Regions from separate parts of the Cupriavidus sp. PB-02 genome, predicted to be linked through region 2. Evidence: predicted binding sites of a transcription regulator. Region 2 holds the regulator's gene; each other region holds the start of a gene.

Region 1 (7,659 bases), on a different replicon from region 2:
CTTCTGCAAGTTCACCAACGAGACCCGCAACGGCATCGAGGACTCGTCGCAGCACAGCGGCCTGAAGTTCCTGGCCGCGGTCAACGGCGCCTGCGCCGGCGGCGGCTATGAACTGGCGCTGGCCTGCGACGAGATCCTGCTGGTGGACGACCGCTCGTCGGCCGTCAGCCTGCCTGAAGTGCCGCTGCTGGGCGTGCTGCCGGGCACCGGCGGCCTGACCCGGGTGACCGACAAGCGCCGTGTGCGCCATGACCTGGCCGACATCTTCTGCACCACCACCGAAGGCGTGCGCGGCCAGCGGGCCAAGGACTGGCGCCTGGTCGACGATATCGCCAAGCCGGCGGTGTTCGCGCAGAAGGTGCAGGAGCGCGCGCTGGCGCTGGCCGCGCAGAGCGACCGCCCGGCCGATGCGCAGGGCGTGGCACTCGCGCCGATCGAGCGGACCATCGACGCCGATGCGCTGCGCTACACGCACGTGACGGTCGAGATCGACCGCGCCGGCCGCAGCGCCACCTTCACGGTCAAGGCGCCCACCGGCGCACAGCCGCAAAGCATCGAAGAGATTGTGGCAGCCGGCGCCGCCTGGTACCCGCTGCAACTGGCGCGCGAACTGGAAGACGCGATCCTGTCGATGCGCACCAATGAACTGGACATCGGCACCTGGCTGATCAAGACCGCCGGCGACGCCGCCGCAGTGCTTGCCACCGACGCCACATTGCTGGCGCACAAGGACCACTGGCTGGTGCGCGAGACCATCGGCCTGCTGCGCCGCACGCTGAGCCGCCTGGATGTGTCGTCGCGCAGCCTGTTCGCGCTGATCGAGCCGGAGTCGTGCTTTGCCGGCACCTTCCTGGAACTGGCGCTGGCCTGCGACCGCAGCTACCACCTGGCGCTGCCGGACGACGAGGCGCGCGCGCCGAAGATCACCGTGGCGGAAGTCAATTTCGGCCTGTACCCGATGGCCACCGGCCAGAGCCGCCTGGGCCGCCGCTTCTACGACGAACAGCCCGCGCTCGATGCCGTGCGCGCCAAGGCCGGCCAGCCGCTCGATGCCGATGCCGCTTATGCGCTGGGTCTGGTCACCGCCAACCCCGACGATATCGACTGGACCGACGAAGTGCGCATCGCGCTGGAAGAACGCGTGGCGATGTCGCCCGATGCGCTCACCGGCATGGAAGCCAACCTGCGCTTCAACGGCCAGGAAAACATGTTCACCCGCATCTTCGGCCGGTTGACCGCTTGGCAGAACTGGATCTTCCAGCGCCCCAACGCCGTCGGCGACAAGGGTGCGCTCAAGGTCTACGGCAAGGGCGACAAGGCCGCCTTCGACTGGAACCGCGTCTGATCCAGCACCCACCGCGAACCAAACGACAACCGAATCGTCCCCCGAAGGAGACCACCATGTCCGGCATCAACTACAGCGACAAGATCCCCAACAACGTCAACCTGAGCGAAGACCGCACCCTGCAGCGCGCGCTCGAGCAGTGGCAGCCCAACTACCTGAGCTGGTGGAACGACATGGGCCCGGAAGGCTCGCACAGCCATGACATCTACCTGCGCACCGCCATCAGCGTCGATCCGCAGGGCTGGGCCCACTTCGGGCACGTCAAGATGCCGGACTACCGCTGGGGCATCTTCCTGAACCCGGCCGAGGCCAACCGCAAGATCCACTTCGGCGACCACAAGGGCGAGGACGCGTGGCAGGACGTGCCCGGCGAATACCGCGCGAACCTGCGCCGCATCATCGTGACGCAGGGCGATACGGAACCGGCATCGGTCGAACAGCAGCGCCACCTCGGCCTGACCGCGCCCAGCATGTACGACCTGCGCAACCTGTTCCAGGTGAACGTGGAAGAGGGCCGTCACCTGTGGGCCATGGTCTACCTGCTGCACAAGTACTTCGGCCGCGACGGGCGCGAGGAAGGCGAGGCGCTGCTGGAGCGCCGCAGCGGCCAGCAGGACAACCCCCGCATCCTGCAGGCGTTCAACGAGCAGACGCCGGACTGGCTGTCGTTCTTCATGTTCACCTACTTCACCGACCGCGACGGCAAGTTCCAGCTGTGCGCGCTGGCCGAAAGCGCATTCGACCCGCTGGCCCGCACCACCAAGTTCATGCTGACCGAGGAAGCGCATCACATGTTCGTGGGCGAGAGCGGGGTGTCGCGCGTGATCCAGCGCACCTGCCAGGTGATGAACGAACTGAAGACCGATGATCCCGCCAAGCTGCGCGCGGCCGGCGTGATCGACCTGCCGACCTTGCAGCGTTACCTGAACTTCCACTACAGCGTGACCATCGACCTGTTCGGCGCCGATGAGTCGAGCAACGCCGCCACCTTCTACAGCACCGGCCTCAAGGGCCGCTACGAAGAAGGCAAGCGCGTGGACGACCACGTGCTCAAGGGCCAGACCTACCGCATCCTGCAGGCGCAGAACGGCCAGCTGACCGAGAAGGAAGTGCCGATGCTCAACGCACTCAATGAAGTGCTGCGCGACGACTACATCAAGGACAGCATGGGCGGCGTGGAGCGCTGGAACAAGGTCATCGAAAAGGCCGGCATCCCGTTCCGCCTGAAGGTCCCGCACAAGGCCTTCCACCGCAATATCGGCGCGCTGGCCGGCGTCAAGGTATCGCCGGACGGCCGCGTGATCTCCGAGGCCGAATGGCGCGACTTCCGTGACCAGTGGCTGCCCTCCGAAGGCGACCGCGCCTTCGTCGCCAGCCTGATGGGCCGCGTGGTCGAGCCGGGCAAGTTCGCCAACTGGATCGCGCCGCCGGTAATGGGCATCAACCGCCAGCCGGTGGATTTCGAGTACGTGCGCTTCAACTGAGCCACGCGCTTATCAATTGCTCCCTGTTTGCTCCCCTCTCCCGCTTGCAGGAGAGGGGCCGGGGGAGAGGGCTGGCGCTTCAACGAAGCGCCGCTGCTTAAACGACCCTCACCCCGAGCGCCCCTGATTCTGTGGAGACCGCCATGGACATGGCAGAAATTCAAGTCATCAAGCAGCACCTGATCGATCCCGAGATCTGCATCCGCTGCAACACCTGCGAAGCGACCTGCCCGGTGGGCGCGATCACGCACGACTCGCGCAACTACGTGGTCGATGCCGACAAGTGCAACCTGTGCATGGCCTGCATTTCGCCGTGCCCGACGGGCTCGATCGACAACTGGCGCGCCATGCCCCGGCTGCGCGCCTACAGCATCGAAGAGCAACTCACCTGGGACACGCTGCCGGAAGAACTGTCGCCTGAGCAGCTGGCCGATCTGGCGCCCGGCGCTGAGATGCAGACCGCCGCGCCCGAGATTCCAGCCACGTCGCCGCTGGCCGGCACCGGCGCAGACGCCTTCAACAGCGCCCGCTACGGCGCTACCGTGCCGCCGTGGTCCGCCGCGCATGCCTACACTAACCTGTACGGCGCCAAGTCCGCCAAGAAGACCATCACCGCCACCGTGACCGGCAATGTGCGCGTGACCGAAGTAGGACGCGAATACGACACGCACCACATCGTGCTGGATTTCGGCGCGACACCGTTCCCGGTGCTGGAAGGCCAGTCGATCGGCATCGTGCCGCCGGGCGCCGACGCCAGCGGCCGCCCGCATCATGCGCGCCAGTACTCCATCGCCAGCGCGCGCAATGGCGAGCGCCCGGGCTACAACAACCTGTCACTAACTATCAAGCGCGTGCTGGACGACCACGACGGCAATCCCGTGCGCGGCGTCGCGTCCAACTACATGTGCGACCTGAAGGTGGGCGACAAGGTGGAAGTGATCGGGCCGTTCGGCGCCAGCTTCCTGATGCCCAATCATCCGCGCTCGAATATCGTGATGATCTGCACCGGCACCGGCAGTGCGCCGATGCGGGCCATGACGGAATGGCGCCGGCGCCTGCGCAAGGCCGGCAAGTTCGACGGCGGCAAGTTGATGCTGTTCTTCGGCGCGCGCACGCGGGAAGAGCTGCCTTACTTCGGCCCGCTGCAGAGCCTGCCGAAGGACTTCATCGACATCAACCTGGCGTTCTCGCGCACGCCGGGGCAGCCCAAGCGCTATGTGCAGGACCTGATGCGCGAGCGCGCGGCGGATCTGGCGGCGCTGCTGGCGAGCCCCGACACCTGCTTCTACGTGTGCGGGCTGAAGAGCATGGAAGAGGGTGTGGTGCTGGCGCTGCGGGATGTGGCGCAGCAGGCCGGACTGAATTGGGAGTCGCTGGCTGAAGGGCTGAAGCGCGACGGTCGCTTGCATCTGGAAACGTACTAAGCCGGTATCAATTCCCACAGACCCGCTCCCTCTCCCGCGCGCGGGAGAGGGGAGCAGACAAGCGGCCTGCGGGACGTCAGGTATGTGTAAAGCGCTTGTGCAACTCACGCTTCGCGTCCAGCAGCGCACCATCTGCCGCCTCTATCACCCCGTGCAGATACTTCTCGCTCGCATCCAACAACGCCGTATAAATCTCGCTGCACATCCCCCGCGCCGTGCGACCAGGCCAGTCCGCCGGCAGAAGCACTTCCGGCAGGTTCGGATCGCGCAGCAGCACGCGCCGGTACTCATGCACCAGCAGCGTCCGCACGAAGAAGGCATCGGCCGGCGCGAGCTGTGCCGCTTCTTCCGCCAGCGGTGAAAACCGCCGCAGCAGCGCCTGCCACGCGTCGGCCACGTCGCCCAGCTTGAAGGTCTGGTGCATCAGCGCCTGCAGCGGCCTGATAGAAAACGCCTCCAGGCTGCTCGCCTCCATCACCGCCACATACTCCTGCGCCCGTGCCGCCTGGACGATCTCGCGCAGCGAGGCCAGGTCGGCATTGGGGTGCGCCATCACCCCGGTCGCGATCGCGCCGAACCCTTCCCAGAGCAACTCCCGCTTCAGTCGCTGCCGGATCGTGGCGCGTACGTCACCGCGCACCATTACCAGCGTCCAGCGCCCGTCCCATTCGGGCGCTTCGCCCGCATAGATGCGCTTGCCCGCGTGCAGCACGCGTTGCAGGCCAGCTTCCGACAGTCCGTAGTAGCTGCGCCGCCCGATGCGCGTGGCGGCCAGCCAGTCGTCGGCGGTGAGGCGGAAAGTGGCGGTGCGCACCAGCCGGTCATTGATGCCGAACGGCGCCGCCAGGCGGATCAGGCTGCCCAGCCAGATCGCCTGCGGCCGTGGCGCGACCACGTCGCCGAACAGCGTCACCAGCAGCGAATTGGCGCCCAGCTTGAGCCCGCGTGCCAGCCGCGCCACGCGAGGGGAAACCGGATCGGGGTCTGGCGTAGCCATCGGGGGCCTCCGAAAGTGATACACAAACGGCGATTGCTTGAATCAAATTGTATCACTACCATCTATTTCAACTTACGAGATTGACGCAGATCAAGACGTTGATCACGACCAAAACAGGTGGAGCAGGCGATGTACGCACAGCTGGTGGAGACAGGAGCAACAAGGCTCCGCGCAATGGAAGAAATGGACCCGCAGGAACGCGAGTTCCAGGCCCGCGTGGATGCCGGCATCAAGATCGAGGCCAAGGACTGGATGCCCGAGTCGTACCGCAAGACCCTGATCCGCCAGATCTCGCAGCACGCCCATTCGGAGATCGTCGGCCAGTTGCCCGAAGGCAACTGGGTCACCCGCGCCCCCACGCTGGAGCGCAAGGCGGTGCTGCTGGCCAAGATCCAGGACGAGGCTGGCCATGGCCTGTACCTCTACAGCGCGGCCGAGACGCTGGGTGTGTCGCGCGACCAGATGCTGGGCGACCTGCATTCGGGCAAGGCCAAGTATTCCAGCATCTTCAATTACCCGACGCTGAGCTGGGCCGATATCGGCATGATCGGCTGGCTGGTCGATGGCTCGGCCATCATCAACCAGGTGCCGCTGTGCCGCTGCTCGTTCGGCCCGTATGCGCGCGCTATGGTGCGTGTCTGCAAGGAAGAGTCCTTCCACCAGCGCCAGGGCTACGACATCCTGCTCTCGCTGTGCAACGGCACGCCCGAGCAGAAGCAGATGGCGCAGGACGCGCTGAACCGCTGGTGGTGGCCGGCGCTGATGATGTTCGGCCCGTCCGACGGCGATTCGCCCAACAGCGCGCAATCCATGCAATGGCGCATCAAGCTGTTCTCCAACGACGAGCTGCGCCAGAAGATGGTCGACCAGACCGTGCCGCAGGCCGAGTACCTGGGCCTGACCATTCCCGATCCCGACCTGAAGTGGAACGAGGAACGCGGCCACTATGACTTCGGCGAGATCGACTGGTCCGAGTTTTACAACGTCCTCCAGGGCAACGGCCCTTGCAACCGCGACCGCCTGCGCACCCGCGTGAAGGCCTGGGACGACGGCGCATGGTTCCGCGACGCGCTGGTGGCCCACGCCGACAAGCAGGCGCAGCAAGCCGCCGCCTGACCCCGCGGCGCGCGGCGCCGCTCCCCATCGAACCCGCATCAAACAGGAGGTAGCCATGAAAGAGTGGCCGCTTTGGGAGATCTTTATCCGCAGCCAGCACGGCCTGGCCCACAAGCACGTGGGCAGCCTGCACGCGCCCGACGGCGAAATGGCGATCAACAATGCCCGCGACGTCTACACGCGCCGCAACGAGGGCGTCAGCGTCTGGGTGGTGAAGGCCGGCGATGTGGTCGCCAGCAGCCCCGGCGACAAGGGCCCGCTGTTCGAGCCGGCCAACAGCAAGGTCTACCGCCACCCGACGTTCTTCCCCATGCCGGAAGCGGTCAAGCACATCTGATACGGCGCGCATCATGGACAACCACAAGCTCGAATACCTGCTGCGCCTCGGCGATTCCACGCTGGTGCTCGGCCAGCGCCTGTCGGAATGGTGCGGCCGCGGCCCGGCGCTGGAGGAGGACATTGCACTGACCAACGTGGCGCTCGACCTGGTCGGCCAGACCCGCCTGTGGCTGGGTTATGCCGCGGAAGTGGAGGGCACCGGCCGCACCGCCGACCAGCTCGCCTACCTGCGCGACGCCCACCAGTTCCGCAACCTGCTGCTGGTCGAGCAGCCCAACGGCAGCTATGCCGATACGCTGGCGCGCCAGTTCCTGTTCGACACCTGGCATTACTTCCTGCTGGAAGGGCTGCAGCGCTCGACCGACGCGCGCATCGCAGAGATCGCCGCCAAGTCGCTCAAGGAAGTCACCTACCACGTGCGCCGCAGTGCCGACCTGGTGGTGCGCCTGGGCGACGGCACCGAAGAGAGCCATCGCCGCATGCAGGACGCCTTCGACGACCTGTGGATGTTCACCGGCGAACTGTTCGAAGCGGATGCGGCCGAGGCCGCGCTGGTGCGCGACGGCGTGATTCCCGATCCCGCAACCCTGGCCGAGCCCTGGCAGCGCCATGTTAGCGAGGTGCTGGAAGAAGCCACCCTGCGCGTGCCCGCCGGCCAGTGGGCACAGAGCGGCGGCCGCCACGGCCGGCATACCGAACACCTCGGCTACCTGCTGGCCGAAATGCAGTTCCTGCAGCGCGCCTATCCCGGCGCGCAGTGGTGAGCGCCATGACCGCGCAAACGCTGGCACGCCCCGCCGTCGAACAGGTCTGGACCTGGCTCGATACGGTGCCGGACCCTGAGATCCCGGTGATCTCCGTGGTGGACCTTGGCATCGTGCGCGACGTGGCATGGGTCGGTGAGACCTGCGTCGTCACCATCACGCCGACCTATTCCGGCTGCCCGGCCATGAC
Region 2 (7,659 bases):
TCGGTGATGCCGTCTTACCCGTGGCTCGAAAAGGCCGAGTTGCCCACCAACGATATCCAGGCGCGCATGCGCGCACTGGTCAAGCTGGGCGTCCCCTACAGCGAAGCCGGGATTGCAAAGGCACCGGACGAGCTCAAGGGCAAGACCGAGGAAGACGCGCTGGTGGCCTACCTGCAAGGGCTGGGCACCAACCGCCGCAACGTGCGCGTTGAAACCGCCGCTGCCCCGGCACCGGCCAAGGAGTAAGCCATGGCCATGATCACTGCCATTGCGACCGTCGTGTCGATGGTCGTCTTCCTGGGGATCTGCTGGTGGGCGTGGTCCGCCGGCCGGCAGTCCGCCAATCGGGAATCCGCCATGCTGCCGTTCGCACTGCCTGACGAAACCACGACAACATCGAGCCGGAACACCTAGCCATGAGCGATTTCTTTTCCGATTTCTGGAGTTACTACATTGCCGCGATCGCGCTCGTCGGCATCGTCTGGTGCGTCTGGCTGCTGTTCTCGCAACGCAAGATCACCAAGACCGCCGGCGCCACCGAGGACACCGGCCACGTCTGGGACGGCGACCTGCGCGAGCTGAACAACCCGCTGCCGCGCTGGTGGATGTGGATGTTCCTGCTGACCTGCATTTTCGGGCTGGCCTACCTGGTGCTCTACCCCGGCCTGGGTTCGTACGCCGGCGTGCTGAAGTCCTCGACGCAAGGCGAACTGGCCGCCCACCGCGCGGCGCAGGAGCAGATGCAGAAGGAGATCTATGCCAAGTACCTGAAGATGGACGTCAAGCAGGTGGCGGGCGACCCGCAGGCGCGCGAGATCGGCCAGCGCCTGTTCCTGAACTACTGCGCGCAATGCCATGGTTCCGATGCACGCGGCAGCCGCGGCTTCCCGAACCTGACCGACGGCGACTGGCTCTACGGCGGCGAGCCGGAAACGATCCAGCAGACCATCACGAAGGGCCGCAATGGCGTCATGCCTCCGTTTGCCGCGACCATCGACGCCAAGCTGGCAGGGGACGTAGCGCAGTACGTGCGTTCTCTGTCGGGCCTGTCGTCGGATCCGATTCGTGCCTCGCGTGGCGAGGGCACCTTCAAGTCGACCTGCGCGGCTTGCCACGGTGCCGGCGGCAAGGGCAACCAGGCACTGGGTGCGCCGAACCTGTCCGACAAGGTCTGGCTCTATGGCAGCTCGGAAGCCAGCATCGTCGACGCCATCCTGAAGGGGCATAACAACCACATGCCCGCGCATGAGGAAATCCTGACGCCCGAGCGCATCCGGATGCTGACCGCCTATGTCTGGGGGCTGTCCAATACCGGCGGAGGTGCCGGGCAATGACAGGCGACTCATGTGAGCGGGCGCTGGCCGCCCGCGGGAGACCACGCCCATGAACGCACCCGGGAGGCAAGAGATGGCCCGGGCGGCCGACCCACAGCGGTCGGCTGCTGTGCCTGGCGAATCCTCTGACGAAACACTGTATGAGGTCCGCCGCAAGATCTATCCGCGCTCGGTGACGGGCGCCTTTTCCAGCTGGCGGGTCTGGCTGGTGATCCTGACCCAGCTGGTCTACTACGGCACGCCCTGGCTGCAATGGAATGGCCGCCAGGCCGTGCTGTTCGACCTTGGGGCGCGCAAGTTCTACATCTTCGGGCTGGTGCTGTGGCCGCAGGACGTCATCTACCTGGCGGTGCTGCTGGTCATTTCGGCGCTGGCGCTGTTCCTGTTCACGGCGATCGCGGGGCGCCTCTTCTGCGGTTACGCCTGTCCGCAGACGGTCTACACCGAGATCTTCATGTGGATCGAGCGGCGGATCGAGGGCGATCGCATCGCACGCATTCGCCTGGACGGTGATCCCTGGAGCCTGCGCAAGCTGCGCCTGAAAGCGACCAAGCACTTCCTGTGGGTACTGATCGCGCTGTGGACCGGATTTACCTTCATCGGCTATTTCGCGCCGATCCGCGAGTTGGGCGGAGAGGTACTGGCGCTCTCGCTCGGGCCATGGCAGGCGTTCTGGATGCTGTTCTACGCGTTCGCCACCTGGGGCAACGCCGGCTTCATGCGCGAGCAGGTGTGCAAGTACATGTGCCCGTATGCGCGCTTCCAGAGCGTGATGGTGGACCGCGACACCTATGTCGTCACCTACGACGTTGGCCGCGGCGAGCCGCGCGGCAGTCGTTCGCGCAAGACCGACCACTACAAGGCGGGCCTGGGCGATTGCGTCAACTGCAGCATCTGCGTGCAGGTGTGCCCGACCGGGATCGATATCCGCGACGGCCTGCAGTACGAGTGCATCGGCTGCGGCGCCTGCATCGACGCCTGCAACCAGGTCATGGACAAGATGGACTATCCGCGCGGCCTGATCCGGTACACCTCGGAAGACGCGATGCGCAAGGGCCTGTCCGCGGCGGCGTCGCGCAAGCGGCTGCTGCGTCCGCGCGTGATCATCTATTCGGTGATCTGGATTGCGTTGATGGCGGGCTTCGTGGCCTCGATTGCGCTGCGCACGCCGCTGAAGGTGGACATCATCCGCGACCGCGGCGCGCTGGGCCGCGAAGTGGAAGGGCGCTGGATCGAGAACGTCTATCGGCTGCAGCTGATCAACACGACCGAAGGACCGATGCGCATCAGCGTGCGCGCCGACAGCGACGAGCTGAAGAACCTGACGGTTGAATACGACAAGCAGGCCGAAGCGCTGGCGCCGACCTCCAACCGGCTGTTGCCGATCCGCATCCGCGTTCCGATTGAGAACGCGGCGCAGGGTACGCACAAGATCAGCGTGACGGTCACGAGCGAAGGCACGGAGCGGGGGAGTGCCGAAATCCGGCAATCCACCAGTTTTATCGTGCCGCGCGATTTGTAAAGCTAGGATGGTGTGGCGCGGTTATGGATCCGCGCCGCACCGCTGCAGATAAGGGGGGCAAGATGAATCGGCAAGGCAATCCGTGGTGGAAGGAACCGTGGCCGTGGCTGTTGATGAGCGGCCCGCTGGTGGCGATGGTGGCGTGTGGCGTGACCATCTGGCTCGCGTCCTCGCATCCTGACCTGCCGGTGCAGGGGGCAACGCGGCATGGACTGGTGGTCGAGAAGGTCGGAGCCGCGCCGCGCAAGGCTGCCGCAGCGAGGCAACCATGAGGCTGCGCTGGCTGATGTGGGTACTGTGGCCCGGGTTCCTGATGGCGGGCTTTGCAACCGCGACGGTCTTTTCGGTCGTGGATCCGGGCGACCTGAAGTTCTTCGGCCACCCGGTCGACGCGTCACGCGAGTCGGTCTATACGATCGGCTTCCTGTTGGCGTGGGCGTTCTGCGCGCTGTCCAGCGGGCTCACGCTCTACACCATGCCGACCCGGCTCAGCGATACCGACGAACTTGAATGACGTTTGAAATTGCCATCGCCGGTGCGGCGATGGCAGTGCGATGCGCGCTCAGCAGGAGCGGCTGTAGAGTTGCTTGATGCCGGCGATGTCCACCAGCTTGACGTGGCGCTGGCGAATCTGGATCAGGCCCGCTTCGGCAAAGCGGGAGAACAGGCGGCTGACGGTTTCGAGCTTCAGGCCCAGGTAGCTGCCGATCTCTTCGCGGCTCATGCGCATGACGAATTCGGAGGCCGAATAACCGCGCGCCGACAGGCGCTCGGACAGGTTGATCAGGAAGGCGGCCAGCCGTTCCTCGGCGCGCATTGAGCCCAGCGTCACGAGCATCAGCTGGTCGTGCGTGATCTCCTTGCCCATCAGGCGCAGGAACTGGTGCTGCAGCGACGGCAGCCCGGCGGACAAGGTCTGCAGTTCGTTCATGCGCACCACGCAGACTTCGGTATCTTCCAGCGCCGTGGCATCCGATGCGTGCTGCATTTCACCCAGCCCGTCGAGGCCGACGATTTCGCCGGGGAGGTGGAAGCCGGTAATCTGCGAACGGCCGTCTTCGGTGGTGACGTGCGTCTTCAGCGTACCGAAGCGGATGGCATAGACAGCGGTGAGCGGATCGCCCATGCGGTACAGGGTCTCGCCTTTATGAACGCGAATGCGTTCCTGCACCAGCGTGTCCATCTTGGCAAGATCTTGCTGGGACATGCCTACCGGAAGGCACAGTTGCCCCATCGCGCATGTGGAGCAACGGGGCGACATCTCGGTAATGGGAATGGAGGTGAGCAATTGGAACCTGCAAGAATGGCTGCGAGGGCACGACCCCAACATTTTACCGTGCGATGTGATGCGGCAGGGAGTCAGAATTGACATTTGGTGTGCTTATTAGCGTTTTTCTGCTGGCCCTGCTTGGCGGGGTGCATTGTGCCGCCATGTGTGGCGGCCTTGCCCTCGCGGTGGAACAGCGGCGCGACGCCATCGCGACGGTGAACTTCGTGAAAAACCGGACCGCGTGGTTCGGTGAGTTGCTGGCAATGCACATCGGCAGGATCTCGACCTATATGCTGCTGGGTGCGTTGTTGGGCGCGGTCGGTGCCACCGCATGGAAGCAGGACTACCTGCCGGTGCAGCGCTGGCTGTTCGGTGCGGGCAGCGCCATGCTGCTGTGGTCGGGCTGGCGGCTGCTTCAGGGCAATGCGTTCACCCTGGCCTGGCTCGAGCGCTTGGCGGCATGCGCCACCGCTACGGTGGCTGGCCAGCTGGGCCGCCTGGCCGGCGGCATGCCGGCATTCGTGCGGGCCCGTGGCGGGCTGGCGCGGCGCTATGGGGTGGGGCTGGCCTGGGGCCTGGTGCCGTGCGGCATGGTCTATGGCGCGCTGACGCTGGCACTGCTGGCGGGCAACGCCGGCTCGGGGGCGCTGGTGATGGGCGTGTTCGGGCTGGGCACGCTGCCCAACCTGCTGGTGCTGTCCGGCCTGTCGGGCTACCTGCGCACGCTGTCCAGGCGGCGTGGCATACGCCTGGGGGCTGGGGTCGCGGTGATGGCGTTCGGCGGGCTGGGCATCGCCCGAGCGGTGCTGCTGCCACATTCCCTGGCCGGGCAGGGTTTCTGCCTGGTGTTCTGAGGCGCCGCCGCCGCATGGCGCAACGGATGATGGTTGCAGGCTGGGGCGGGAATGCCATACAATCGCCTGCATTGCGGTATCGCGCGGCGCGATGTGGCGAGCAGCGCCAGGCGGCCTTCATATCAGAAGGCGCGCTCAGGGGCTACGGGAAGCGGAAGGTTTTCGAGGCCCGGCCCGTCCCGCGGTCCATCCGGTTCAAAAGATCTGGCTCAAAAGTCCGGCTGGCACCGCGGTGTTGGAGATGCCGGCCTTGCTCCCGATATCCGTTTTTTCTTGCGTCCGAGGCGTTCAGTTCGCCGACAGCATCGTCCGTTGAGTGCGGGCGCGCGACGCAAGGGGTTCGCTGACCGGCCCAAGACGGCCTGCGAACGATCTCCTGCCGGACCGACCCGGCATTCGATGCAAAGAAAGGGAAGTGCACGGCTTGGATGCGGCAGGCATCCGGGTTAGCTGCGCAATGAGATGGCGATGGCATTCGGCATCGCTGTATCCAAAATCTCCGGTGCCCCGGATCCGTCCGGGAGCAGGTGCAAAGACAGGCTGCACACCATCAACATGAATACCCAAGAGGCGAAGATCGTCCTCGAGACGGCGCTGATCTGCGCGCAGGAGCCCTTGCGCGTCAATGATCTGCGACGGCTGTTTGACGATGACGTCGGTGCGGACACGATCCGCGTGCTGCTCGACGAGCTGCGCCAGGACTGGCGCCAGCGCGGTGTGGAACTGGTGGCCCTGGCGAGCGGTTGGCGTTTCCAGAGCCGCCCGGAAATGCGTGAATACCTTGATCGCCTCAATCCGGAAAAACCGCCAAAGTATTCGCGTGCGGTGATGGAAACGCTGGCGATCATTGCCTACCGGCAGCCGGTGACCCGCGGCGATATCGAAGAGATCCGCGGGGTGACCGTCAGCACGGAAGTGATCAAGAAGCTGGAAGACCGCAGCTGGATCGAGGTCATCGGCCACCGCGACGTGCCGGGCCGGCCGGCGCTGTACGCGACCACCAAGGCGTTCCTGGACGATCTCGGCCTGCGTACGCTGGATGAACTGCCGCCGCTGGAAGACGCCCAGGCGCAGGCCCAGGCTGCCCTGCTGGAACAGCAGGCCATCGATTTCGAGGAGCTGGCCGCGATCAAGCCAGTCAGCGCCGACGAGGAGGCGTTTGCCGATCCTGTGGCGGTTCCGGCGCCCGCCGCGGAACAGCAAGCTGCCGAGCTGCAACCGCCCGTGGCGCAGGGCGTTGCAGGCCAGCCGGAAGGGCTGGCGGCCGAGGCTGGCGAGATGGTAGCGCCGGTCGCCGGTGAGAGCACCGAGAGCACCGAACGAACCGAGGGCGCCGAAACCGCCAATGGTTTCGACGTCCAGCCGCGACAGCAGGCCAGCGAAGGCGCTGACCCCGTGGATGACCTTATCGAACCTGCCGAGGCCGAACCCAATCCGGACGGGGCGCGCAGCGAACTGCCAGAAGACGGTACGCCGCCGCACCCGAGCGAGCACGACGAGCGCGTGCCGAACTGAACAACATGCAACATCCGATAGTGAATACCTTGTCTGATTCCGTAGAGCAAGACGCCCGCCATGCGGGTGCATCCGCCGATACCGGCGCCGCAGAACCCGGATCGGGCAGCGAAGCCGCGCCCCGCCGCAAGGGGCTGCGCCGCGGGCTGAGGAACCTGGTGGCATCTCGCCGCCAGGCAGCGCAGGATCGCGATGCCGGCCGCGCCGAAGGTGCCGAGGCACCGGTGCAGGGCGAGGCCGGCGAGGCAGCCGCCGCGTCTGCGGCGGCGCCTGCGGGCGGACGCGGTGGCCAGCGTGGCCGCGGCAAGCGCAAGACGGGTCAGGGCGAGGGTGGCCAGGGCAGCCAGGGTGGGCACGCCTCGACCACCAAGGCCGAGAAAATCGACCGCGCCGCCAAGGGCGAAGGCGCCGACAAGCCCGAGCAGGCCGGCCGCAAGCGCAAGCCGGGCCAGCAGCGCGCCGGCAAGGGCGCTGCGCCCGCCGAAGTGCAGGGCGCCGGCGCCCGCCAGCAGGGCCGCCGCAAGGACGGCGCCAAGCCGCAGGCGCAGCGCAAGGGGCAAGGCCAGGCCCAGCCCGGCGCGGACAAGGGTGCGGCGAACAGCGAAGACCTGTTCCGCTTCGTGATCTCCGAGCAGTACGACAAGGACGACACCGTCATTCCGCGCACCAAGGCCAAGCCGGTGCGCGAGCTGTCGGCCGAGGACGACGCCCCCAAGCTGCACAAGGTGCTGGCCGAGGGCGGCCTGGGCTCGCGCCGCGAGATGGAAGAGCTGATCCTGCAGGGCCGCGTCTCGGTCAACGGACTGCCTGCTCATATCGGCCAGCGCATCCTGCCGGCCGACCAGGTCCGCGTGAACGGCAAGCTGATCCATCGCAAGGTGTCGACCAAACCGCCCCGCGTGCTGCTGTACCACAAGCCGGCCGGGGAAATCGTCAGCCAGTCCGATCCGGAAGGCCGTCCGACCGTGTTCGACAACCTGCCGCGCATCAAGACCGGCAAGTGGGTCGCGGTGGGTCGCCTGGATTTCAATACCGAAGGCCTGCTGATCTTCACCACCTCGGGTGATATCGCCAATCGCTTCATGCATCCGCGCTACGGTGTGGAGCGCGAGTACGCGGTGCGCACGCTGGGCGAACTGGCCGAGGCCGATCGCCAGCGCCTGC
Region 3 (7,659 bases), on a different replicon from region 2:
TGACCGACACCGTGACGTTGGCCGTGGCCGCGGTGGTGGTCGAGCTGTTGCTCGCCTGCAGCGTGGCGCTGTTCTGGTTGGCCGTGACCTGGACCGCGGCGCCGCTGCTGGCCCATGCCCAGCTGTTGACGCTCGCCGAAACGTCGCTGCCGTTGCTGTCGATCAGCGATACCTTGACCGGCAGGGTCTGCCCGTCGCTCATCGACAGGCTGGTATTCGGGATCGACAGGCTGTACGACAGCGCAGACGCCGGCACCACCGTGATGGTGGCAGATTGCGCGGGCAGCTGCACGGTCGTGTTGTCGGCCTTCTTGACGGTCGCCACCACCTGCACGGTGGTCGAGCCGGTGGCAACGCCCCGGACCACGGCGCTGCCAGGTGTGGCGGCGCTTGACTCCACGCTGGCAACGGCGCTGTCAGTGCTGGTCCAGGTAAAGGTGGTGTTGCCGCTCACGTCGACGCCGTTGTTGTCCACCGCCAGCGCGCTGATGGTGAGCGTGCGGCCCACGCCAACCGAGCCGGAGGTCACGCTCATGCTCATGGTATAGGTCAGCGGCGTGGTGCCGCCTGCGTTTGGCGTGGCGGGCGCGCTCGAACCGCCACCGCCACCGCAAGCCGCCAGAAGAAATGTCATGGCAGTGCCTGTCAGCCAGGATGCCCACGTTCTCAGTCTCATGATGTTCCCCCCAGTCATGTGTTTTTTCCCGCGCTACCAGCCTAGGCGCAATGGCGCCAGCGCTGTACCGGCCAGACGACTGAGCGGCGGCGCACGGATGGTGAGGCGCTCTCATCCTTTCAGCGCAGGGGCCACCGCCATACGGGCGAGACTCCCGCCCCCGGCGCGGCCGCGCTGGAAGCGCGCCACCACCGTTTGGCGCAGGCGCGCCTCCCGCTTCCAGCGCAGCTCCCCCGATCGGGCCACGCCGCCATCGACCGCCCTCGCTGCCCGCGCGCGCGTGCTGGCGGCCCTGGCATCGGCCCGCGCCCTGCGCGCTTCCTCGCTACTGCTAAGCCTGCCGACCGGTTGCCGGGCCTAGGGCCCCGTGGCAGTTCGGCAGCCTTTCGCCACCCCTTTTCCGTTTTTCGTTTTCTGCGTCAAGTACCAGCCCGCCGCCACCGTCGACATTCCCGACCGCACCTGGCCCAGCCAGCGCATCACGCGCGCACCGCTGTGGATGAGCACCGACCTGCGCGATGGCAACCAGGCGCTGATCGAGCCGATGAGCCCGGCGCGCAAGCTGTGCTTCTTTGAACAGCTGGTAAAGATCGGCCTGAAGGAAATCGAAGTGGCATTCGCCGCGGCGTCGCAGACTGACTTCGATTTCGTGCGCATGCTGATCGAAGAGGGGCGCATTCCCGACGACGTCAGCATCGTGGTGCTGACGCAATCGCGTGAAGACCTGATCCGCCGCACCGTCGAGTCCGTGCGCGGCGCGGCGCGCGCCACGGTGCACCTGTAGAACCCGATCGCGCCGGCGTGGCGGCGCATCGTCTTCAATGCTTCGCGCGAAGAGATCAGGGAGGTGGCGGTGTCGGGCACGCGCCTGATCAAAGCACTGACCGATGCCATGCCCGAGGCGGTATGAACCTATGAGTATTCGCCCGAGACCTTCAGCCTCGCCGAACTCGACTTCTCGCTGGAAGTGAGCGACGCCGTCTCCGCGGCCTGGCAGGCCGGCCCGAGCCGCCCGATGATCCTTAACCTGCCGACCACGGTGGAATGCAGCACGCCTAACGTGTTTGCCGACCAGGTCGAATGGATGCACGCGATCGAGGCCTGACGCATCGAACGCCGCAAGGAAAGCTGCAAGAAAACCGGTGTGCCCCGCCCCCACGGGGCACACCCGGAAAGACGCCCTTGCGGACGCCCACGACATGCCCGGTGCCAAGGCGCCCGCCGCTTGCTGCGTGCACGCGGGCGCCGATCTCCTGCACAGCGTAAGGGCCCGCGCCGCGCCGCGCCACGAATAAATCCGCATGTGTTTAGAAGCGCCACGGCAGCGGCACTACGGGCTGCGCGCGCACTAGGCACGCGCTGTGGCGCCATCGCGACGCCGCGACGCCCTGCCATGAGACTTGTTCTGCATCAAGACCGGCCCAAGGCCCCTCGGCCACACTGGGCCCGGATTTCTTACCAGACCAAGTCAGAAACATCATGAAGAAGCTCTCTCTCCGCACCCGGGTCACCTGTTCCGCCATCGCCGCCGGCGCCCTGCTCGGCGCCTTCGCCACGCCGGCCATCGCCGCCGGCGATGAAGCCCAGGGCAACTGGATGGTGCGTCTGCGCGGCACCTACCTCGACATGGCCAACAGCTCCGATCCCGTGGGCGGCGTGGGCGCGTCGGACCGCATCACGGTCAACAACAAGTGGATTCCCGAGTTCGACGTCACCTACTTCTTCACACCCAACATCGCCGCCGAACTGGTGCTGACCGTGCAGCAGAAGCAGAACGTCTACCTCGACGGGAACAAGGTCGGCACCTTCAAGCACCTGCCGCCGACGCTGCTGGTCCAGTACCACTTCATCCCTAACGGCACCTTCCGTCCGTATATCGGCGCCGGCCTGAACTTCACCCGCATCTGGGGCGAGAACATCGCCAACAACTCGCTGCAGCTGGACAGCTGGAGCGTGGGCCCGGCGCTGCAGATCGGCATGGACTACAAGCTGACCAAGAACTGGTTCCTGAACGCCGACGTCAAGAAGATCTGGCTGTCGAGCGACGTCAAGGCGGGCGACGTCAAGGTGTCCAAGGTGAGCCTGGACCCGTGGCTGTTCAGCATGGGCGTGGGCTACCGCTTCTGATCCTGAAGTCCCATGCAAAAGGCCGGCGCCATTCGGGCGCCGGCCTTTTGCTTTTGCCGGGACGCAGAACTGCGCAGGCCTAACGGAACGCCGGCTCGTCAAAGCTGCGCAGCTTGCGCGAGTGCAGCTGCTCGACACCGTTCTCGCGCAGGATGCGGATCGCTTCCAGGCCGATGGTCATATGCTGGCTGACGCGCTGGCGGTAGAAGGCATTGGCCATGCCGCGCAGCTTCAGCTCGCCGTGCAGCGGCTTGTCCGAGACGCACAGCAGCGTGCCATAGGGCACCCGCAACCGGAAGCCGTTGGCGGCCACCGCCGCGCTTTCCATGTCGATGGCGATCGCGCGCGACTGGTTGAAGCGCGCGTACAGCGACTTGGACTTGAGCTCCCAGTTGCGGTCGTCGGTGGAGACCACGGTGCCGGTGCGCATGCGGGTCTTCATCTCGTTGCCGGACAGCCCGGTCACCCGCGCCACCGCCTCCTGCAGCGCTACCTGGATCTCGGCGATCGGCGGCACCGGCACCCATGGCGGCAGGTCGTGGTCGAGCACGTGGTCGTCGCGCACATAGGCGTGCGCCAGCACGTAGTCGCCCAGCTGCTGCGAGCGGCGCAGGCCGCCGCAGTGGCCCACCATCAGCCAGCAATGCGGGCGCAGCACAGCGAGGTGGTCGGTCATGGTCTTGGCGTTGGACGGACCCACGCCGATATTGACCAGCGTCACGCCCAGCTTGTCTTCGCGCACCAGGTGGTAGGCCGGCATCTGCGGCAGCGCGCGCGGGCGCGTGGCGTCCTCAGGCTCCACGCCCCCCAGCTCCTGCACCACGTCGCCGGGCTCGACAAAGTGGGTGTAGCCGCCGCCATCGCTGCTGGCCATCAGCCCGCGTCCGAGCGCGACGAACTCGTCGACATAACGCTGGTAGTTGGTGAACAGCACGAAGCGCTGGAAATGCTGCGGCGCCGTGCCGGTGTAGTGGTACAGCCGCTGCAGCGCCAGGTCCACGCGCTCGGCGGGGAACAGCGACAGCGGCCAGGCCTCGCCCGGGATCGGCTCATAGGTGCCGTTGGCGATGCCGTCGTCGATCCGGCTCAGTTCGGGCAGCACGAACGAGGCTTCGAGCTCGCGCGCCTGGGTGTAGCTGATGTCGGTGGTCGAGGCCTCGATCACGAATGGCAGCGGGATCGGCCGCCGGCTCAGCCCCACCACCACCGGCACGCGGTGGTAGCGCATCAGCCGCTCGATCTGGTCGCGGTAGTAGTCCGCCAGCAGGTCGGGGCGCGTGACCGTGGTGCCGTACACCCCAGGGTAGGCCACCGTGCCCCATGACGGGCGGCTGTCGGTGACCATGGTTTCGATATTGACCGAGATGCCCAGGTACGGATAGCACGCGTGCGCGGCCGAGGGCAGCGGCTTGCCGCTGGCGAACGCGTCAAAGCGCGCGCGCACGGCCCCGACCGAGGCCTCGTAGATCTCGCGGATGCGCGCCAGCGCGGCGTCGGCGTCGGCGAACTCGGCCAACTGGTCGGCCGGATGGGCGGAGGAAAAGACGGGGGCGTTCATGGAGCCATGATACCGCGCCGGCGCGCGGGCGGGAGGCGCGTCCCACCCCACCACAGGCCAAATTGACGCGCCCGCGCCCGCTCGCTACACTCCGCCAATTGTGCGGCACGGGTTCCCGTGCCGTTCTCGACTCGCGGCGCCCCTGGTGGCAAGGGGCGGCGAGGGGCCGTACATGCTTTACTGGGAGAGCCGCCAATGGAAATCCGTAACCTGTTGCCCGAGGACATCGAGGCAGCCAGACAACTACTGATCGCCAACGGCTGGGCTCAACGGGTGGGCGGCCCGGACAAATTCGCGCGGCTGGTCGCCAATTCCCAGCGCGTAGCCGTTGCGGTGGAGAACGGCGAGATCGTCGGCTTCGCCCGCGCACTGTGCGACGACGTCTCTGACGGCTTCCTGTCGATGGTTGCGGTGGCACCCAGCCATCGCCGGCGCGGCATCGGCCGCGCCCTCGTGCGGCACATCATGGGCAACGACCCCGACATCACCTGGATGCTGCGCGCCGCGCGCTCCTCCGAAGCCGCGTTTTTCGGCCAGCTCGGCTTCACGCCGTCGATGGTCGCGATGGAGCGGCGCCGGCCCTGAATCGCCCCTGAAATCGCCCCTGAGCGGCCCTCCGGCGGACCGTCAGCGTCCGCCCATCTTGCGCCGGAATTCCTCGGCCGTCCCGACCTGCCGGAACAGCGGCCCACCCGGCGCAAAGCGGTCCGCGCTCGCCAGCGGCCCCACCACCACCGGTTCGAAACCCGCAGCGCGCACCAGTTGCGCGGCCACGTCGAGCGCGGCCTTGTCGTCGCCCGCGATGGGCACCGCCACCAGCCCGCCCCTGCGGTGGTGCTCGCTGGCAAACTGCGCCGCCCCCATGAAGTTGAAGGCCCGCACCACGCGCGCGCCGCGCAGGTAGCGCGCGGTGGTGAGGCCGATGCCGTCGCGCTTCGCATCCTCGGTGATCGGGCCATCGCGGTGCTCATAGGCGTTGGTGGCATCGAGCACGATCTTGCCTTTCCAGGCATCGGCATGGTCGCGGCTGAGCTGCGGCAGCGCGCCGTAGGGCGTGGCCAGGAACAGCACGTCGGAAAACGCGATGGCCTCGGCCACCGTGCCCGCGCGCGCAAGCGGACCCAGTTCTTCCACCAGTGGCTTGAGTGCCTCAGGGTGCCGCGAAGAGAACAGGACCGGGTGCCCGGCCTTGACCCACAGCCCGCCAATGGTGCCGCCGATCCGGCCCGAGCCGATCACGCCGATGCGCTGCGCGGCGGCGCCGTCGCGGCCCGCGGCCGGGCTGCCCTGCGCGCAGGCAGCCCGCGGCAGGACGAGTACAAAGGCGGCCGCGGCGGCGCCGAGCAGCCGGCGGCGAGCGGAATTGAGCCCAGATGCGCTGGTGTGCATGGCAAATCCTCCGGCAGTGGACAGGTGATCCGCACGCCGTACGCGCCGCGCGGGGGCCACTGGATGACTCTAGGCGAAAAAGGCGGCAAGGCGAGGGAGAAGGCAACGACTAGGCAACAACAAGGCGGCCAGCACGCGTACCCGCAAACGGCAACGGCTGCGCATGCGGCCGTTGCCTTGGTCGACCGGCCGTTATCGGTCCGTACGGATCGGTCCGTACTCGGCCGGCACCCAGGTGTACCCGGCCGCGTCGCGACGCACATGGCCCAGCCCCGGGAACGGCAGGTGCGCGCCGCCCACCCACAACCGGCCCTTGGCCGCATCGGCCAGGATGCGCTTGCGCGTGATCACCGCCGCGTGGCTGTCCGTGTCGAACTCGATGGCCACCTGCGGGCGCCGGAACTGCACCGCATGGCTGTGGATGATGTCGCCCCACAGCAGCAGGCTGTCCTTGCCCGAGGTGAACACGTAGCCGCTGTGGCCGGGCGTATGGCCGTAGGCCGGCACCGCACGCACGCCCGGGATCGGCTCGGCGCCCGCGCCGCCGTTGAAGGAGCGGAAGCGGTTCGCCGCCTGGTATGGGGCGACCGCCGCACGCGCCATCGCAAACAGGCCCTGCGCGTCCTTCGGCGCGGCCGCCGCGGTGGCCTCGTTCAGCCAGTAATCGGCATCGGCCTTGTCGACATAGACCGTGGCATTGGGGAACGCCGGCTGGCCGTTGGCGGCCAGGCCGCAGGCGTGGTCGCCGTGCAGGTGAGTCAGCAGCACGGTGTCGACCTGCTCGGGCGCATATCCCGCGGCGCGCAGGTTCTCGCCGATGCGGCCCAGCGTCGGCCCGAAGCAGCCGGCCGCGCCGGTGTCGACCAGCACCAGGTTGCGGCCGGTGTTGATCAGGTACGCATTGACCGCGGTCTGCATGCCCGGCGTCGATTCGACGAACATCCGCGCCAGCAGGCTCTGTACCTCGCGCGCGCTGGTGTACTTGAGGATCTTCGGGTCCAGGTCGATGTAGCCGTCGTAGAGCGCGGTGACTTCGAGCTGGCCGACCATCATGCGGTAGTAGCCGGGCACCTGGGTCTTCTGCTGCGCGGGGGGCGTCGCCTGGGCCCTCGCCTCGCCGGCAGGCAGCACGGTGGCACCCACGGCAACAGCGATTGCGGCGCCCAGCACGGCCACCGCCGGCAGGCGGCGCTTCGCCGGGCAGGAGGTTGCGTGGCGCACGTTAGACTGCAGCTTCATTCCTGTTCCTGTTCTGGTTGGTGTTGTCGAGGAGACGGCCGATGCCACAAGGCGCGCGACGCAGCGATGCCGCGAGCGCACGGCCAGGACGTATCTTATCCGGGCCGCGCGAACAGGGTTGGAGAGCCAAAGCGTACCTACTTCTGCGTAAAAAGCGGGGCCACATGGCCCCGTTTTCCATGCATGCGAGCTTGCGCTGGCCTGCGTTCACTCCGGCTGGATATTCGCCGCCTTGATGATGCGGCCCCACTTGCCCGACTCCTGCTGCTGGAATTTCGCCAGCTCGGCAGGCGTGCTGGTAAACACCTCGGTACCCGTCGACTGGTAGAAGTTGGCCGCGGTATCGCTGCGCGCGGCCTTGACCATCATCGCGTTGAGCTTGGCCACGACCGGCTGCGGCGTGCCGGCCGGCGCGTAGGCCGCGAACCAGTAGCTCATCTCGTAGCCCTTGACCCCGGCTTCGTCGATGGTCGGCACGTCCGGTGCCAGCGGCGAGCGCGACTTGCCCGACACGCCCAGCGCGCGCAGCTTGCCGCTCTTGACCTGCGGCAGGCCGGTGGCGGTGTCGGTGATCATCATCTGGATCTGGTTGCCGAGCAGGTCGGTGATCGCCAGCGGGTTGCTCTTGTACGGCACGTGCAGCAGTTCCACGTGCGCCATCTGCTGGAAC

Evidence for each region. The regulator FNR, encoded in region 2, switches genes on or off when oxygen is low (the NO sensors DNR and NnrR bind a similar motif). The targets are predictions, from matches to a motif close to TTGATNNNNATCAA.
Region 1: a site for FNR is predicted at 5,331-5,344, ahead of paaA (1,2-phenylacetyl-CoA epoxidase subunit PaaA). Genes of this name have one in related genera too.
Region 3: a site for FNR is predicted at 2,077-2,090, ahead of AC10V3_RS21005 (OmpW/AlkL family protein). Genes of this name have one in related genera too.

Annotation. Positions count from the first base shown of each region.
Region 1 covers NZ_CM177695.1:2,296,928-2,304,586, reverse strand. The annotation lists gene boxC (2,3-epoxybenzoyl-CoA dihydrolase) at 1-1,345, shown strand, start outside; gene boxB (benzoyl-CoA 2,3-epoxidase subunit BoxB) at 1,402-2,829, shown strand; gene boxA (benzoyl-CoA 2,3-epoxidase subunit BoxA) at 2,973-4,253, shown strand; gene paaX (phenylacetic acid degradation operon negative regulatory protein PaaX) at 4,330-5,250, opposite strand; gene paaA (1,2-phenylacetyl-CoA epoxidase subunit PaaA) at 5,380-6,366, shown strand; gene paaB (1,2-phenylacetyl-CoA epoxidase subunit PaaB) at 6,422-6,703, shown strand; gene paaC (1,2-phenylacetyl-CoA epoxidase subunit PaaC) at 6,717-7,469, shown strand; gene paaD (1,2-phenylacetyl-CoA epoxidase subunit PaaD) at 7,475-7,659, shown strand, end outside.
Region 2 covers NZ_CM177694.1:2,812,611-2,820,269, reverse strand. The annotation lists gene ccoO (cytochrome-c oxidase, cbb3-type subunit II) at 1-246, shown strand, start outside; gene AC10V3_RS13215 (cbb3-type cytochrome oxidase subunit 3) at 250-414, shown strand; gene ccoP (cytochrome-c oxidase, cbb3-type subunit III) at 417-1,334, shown strand; gene ccoG (cytochrome c oxidase accessory protein CcoG) at 1,408-2,856, shown strand; gene AC10V3_RS13200 (FixH family protein) at 2,919-3,128, shown strand; gene AC10V3_RS13195 (hypothetical protein) at 3,125-3,370, shown strand; gene fnr (fumarate/nitrate reduction transcriptional regulator Fnr) at 3,419-4,144, opposite strand; gene AC10V3_RS13185 (sulfite exporter TauE/SafE family protein) at 4,222-4,980, shown strand; gene scpB (SMC-Scp complex subunit ScpB) at 5,536-6,495, shown strand; gene rluB (23S rRNA pseudouridine(2605) synthase RluB) at 6,501-7,659, shown strand, end outside.
Region 3 covers NZ_CM177695.1:60,261-67,919, reverse strand. The annotation lists gene AC10V3_RS21015 (hypothetical protein) at 1-634, opposite strand, end outside; partial or broken gene AC10V3_RS21010 (hydroxymethylglutaryl-CoA lyase-like TIM-barrel protein) at 1,044-1,766, shown strand; gene AC10V3_RS21005 (OmpW/AlkL family protein) at 2,156-2,803, shown strand; gene AC10V3_RS21000 (AMP nucleosidase) at 2,883-4,361, opposite strand; gene AC10V3_RS20995 (GNAT family N-acetyltransferase) at 4,557-4,946, shown strand; gene AC10V3_RS20990 (NADPH-dependent F420 reductase) at 4,989-5,750, opposite strand; gene AC10V3_RS20985 (MBL fold metallo-hydrolase) at 5,943-6,989, opposite strand; gene AC10V3_RS20980 (Bug family tripartite tricarboxylate transporter substrate binding protein) at 7,197-7,659, opposite strand, start outside.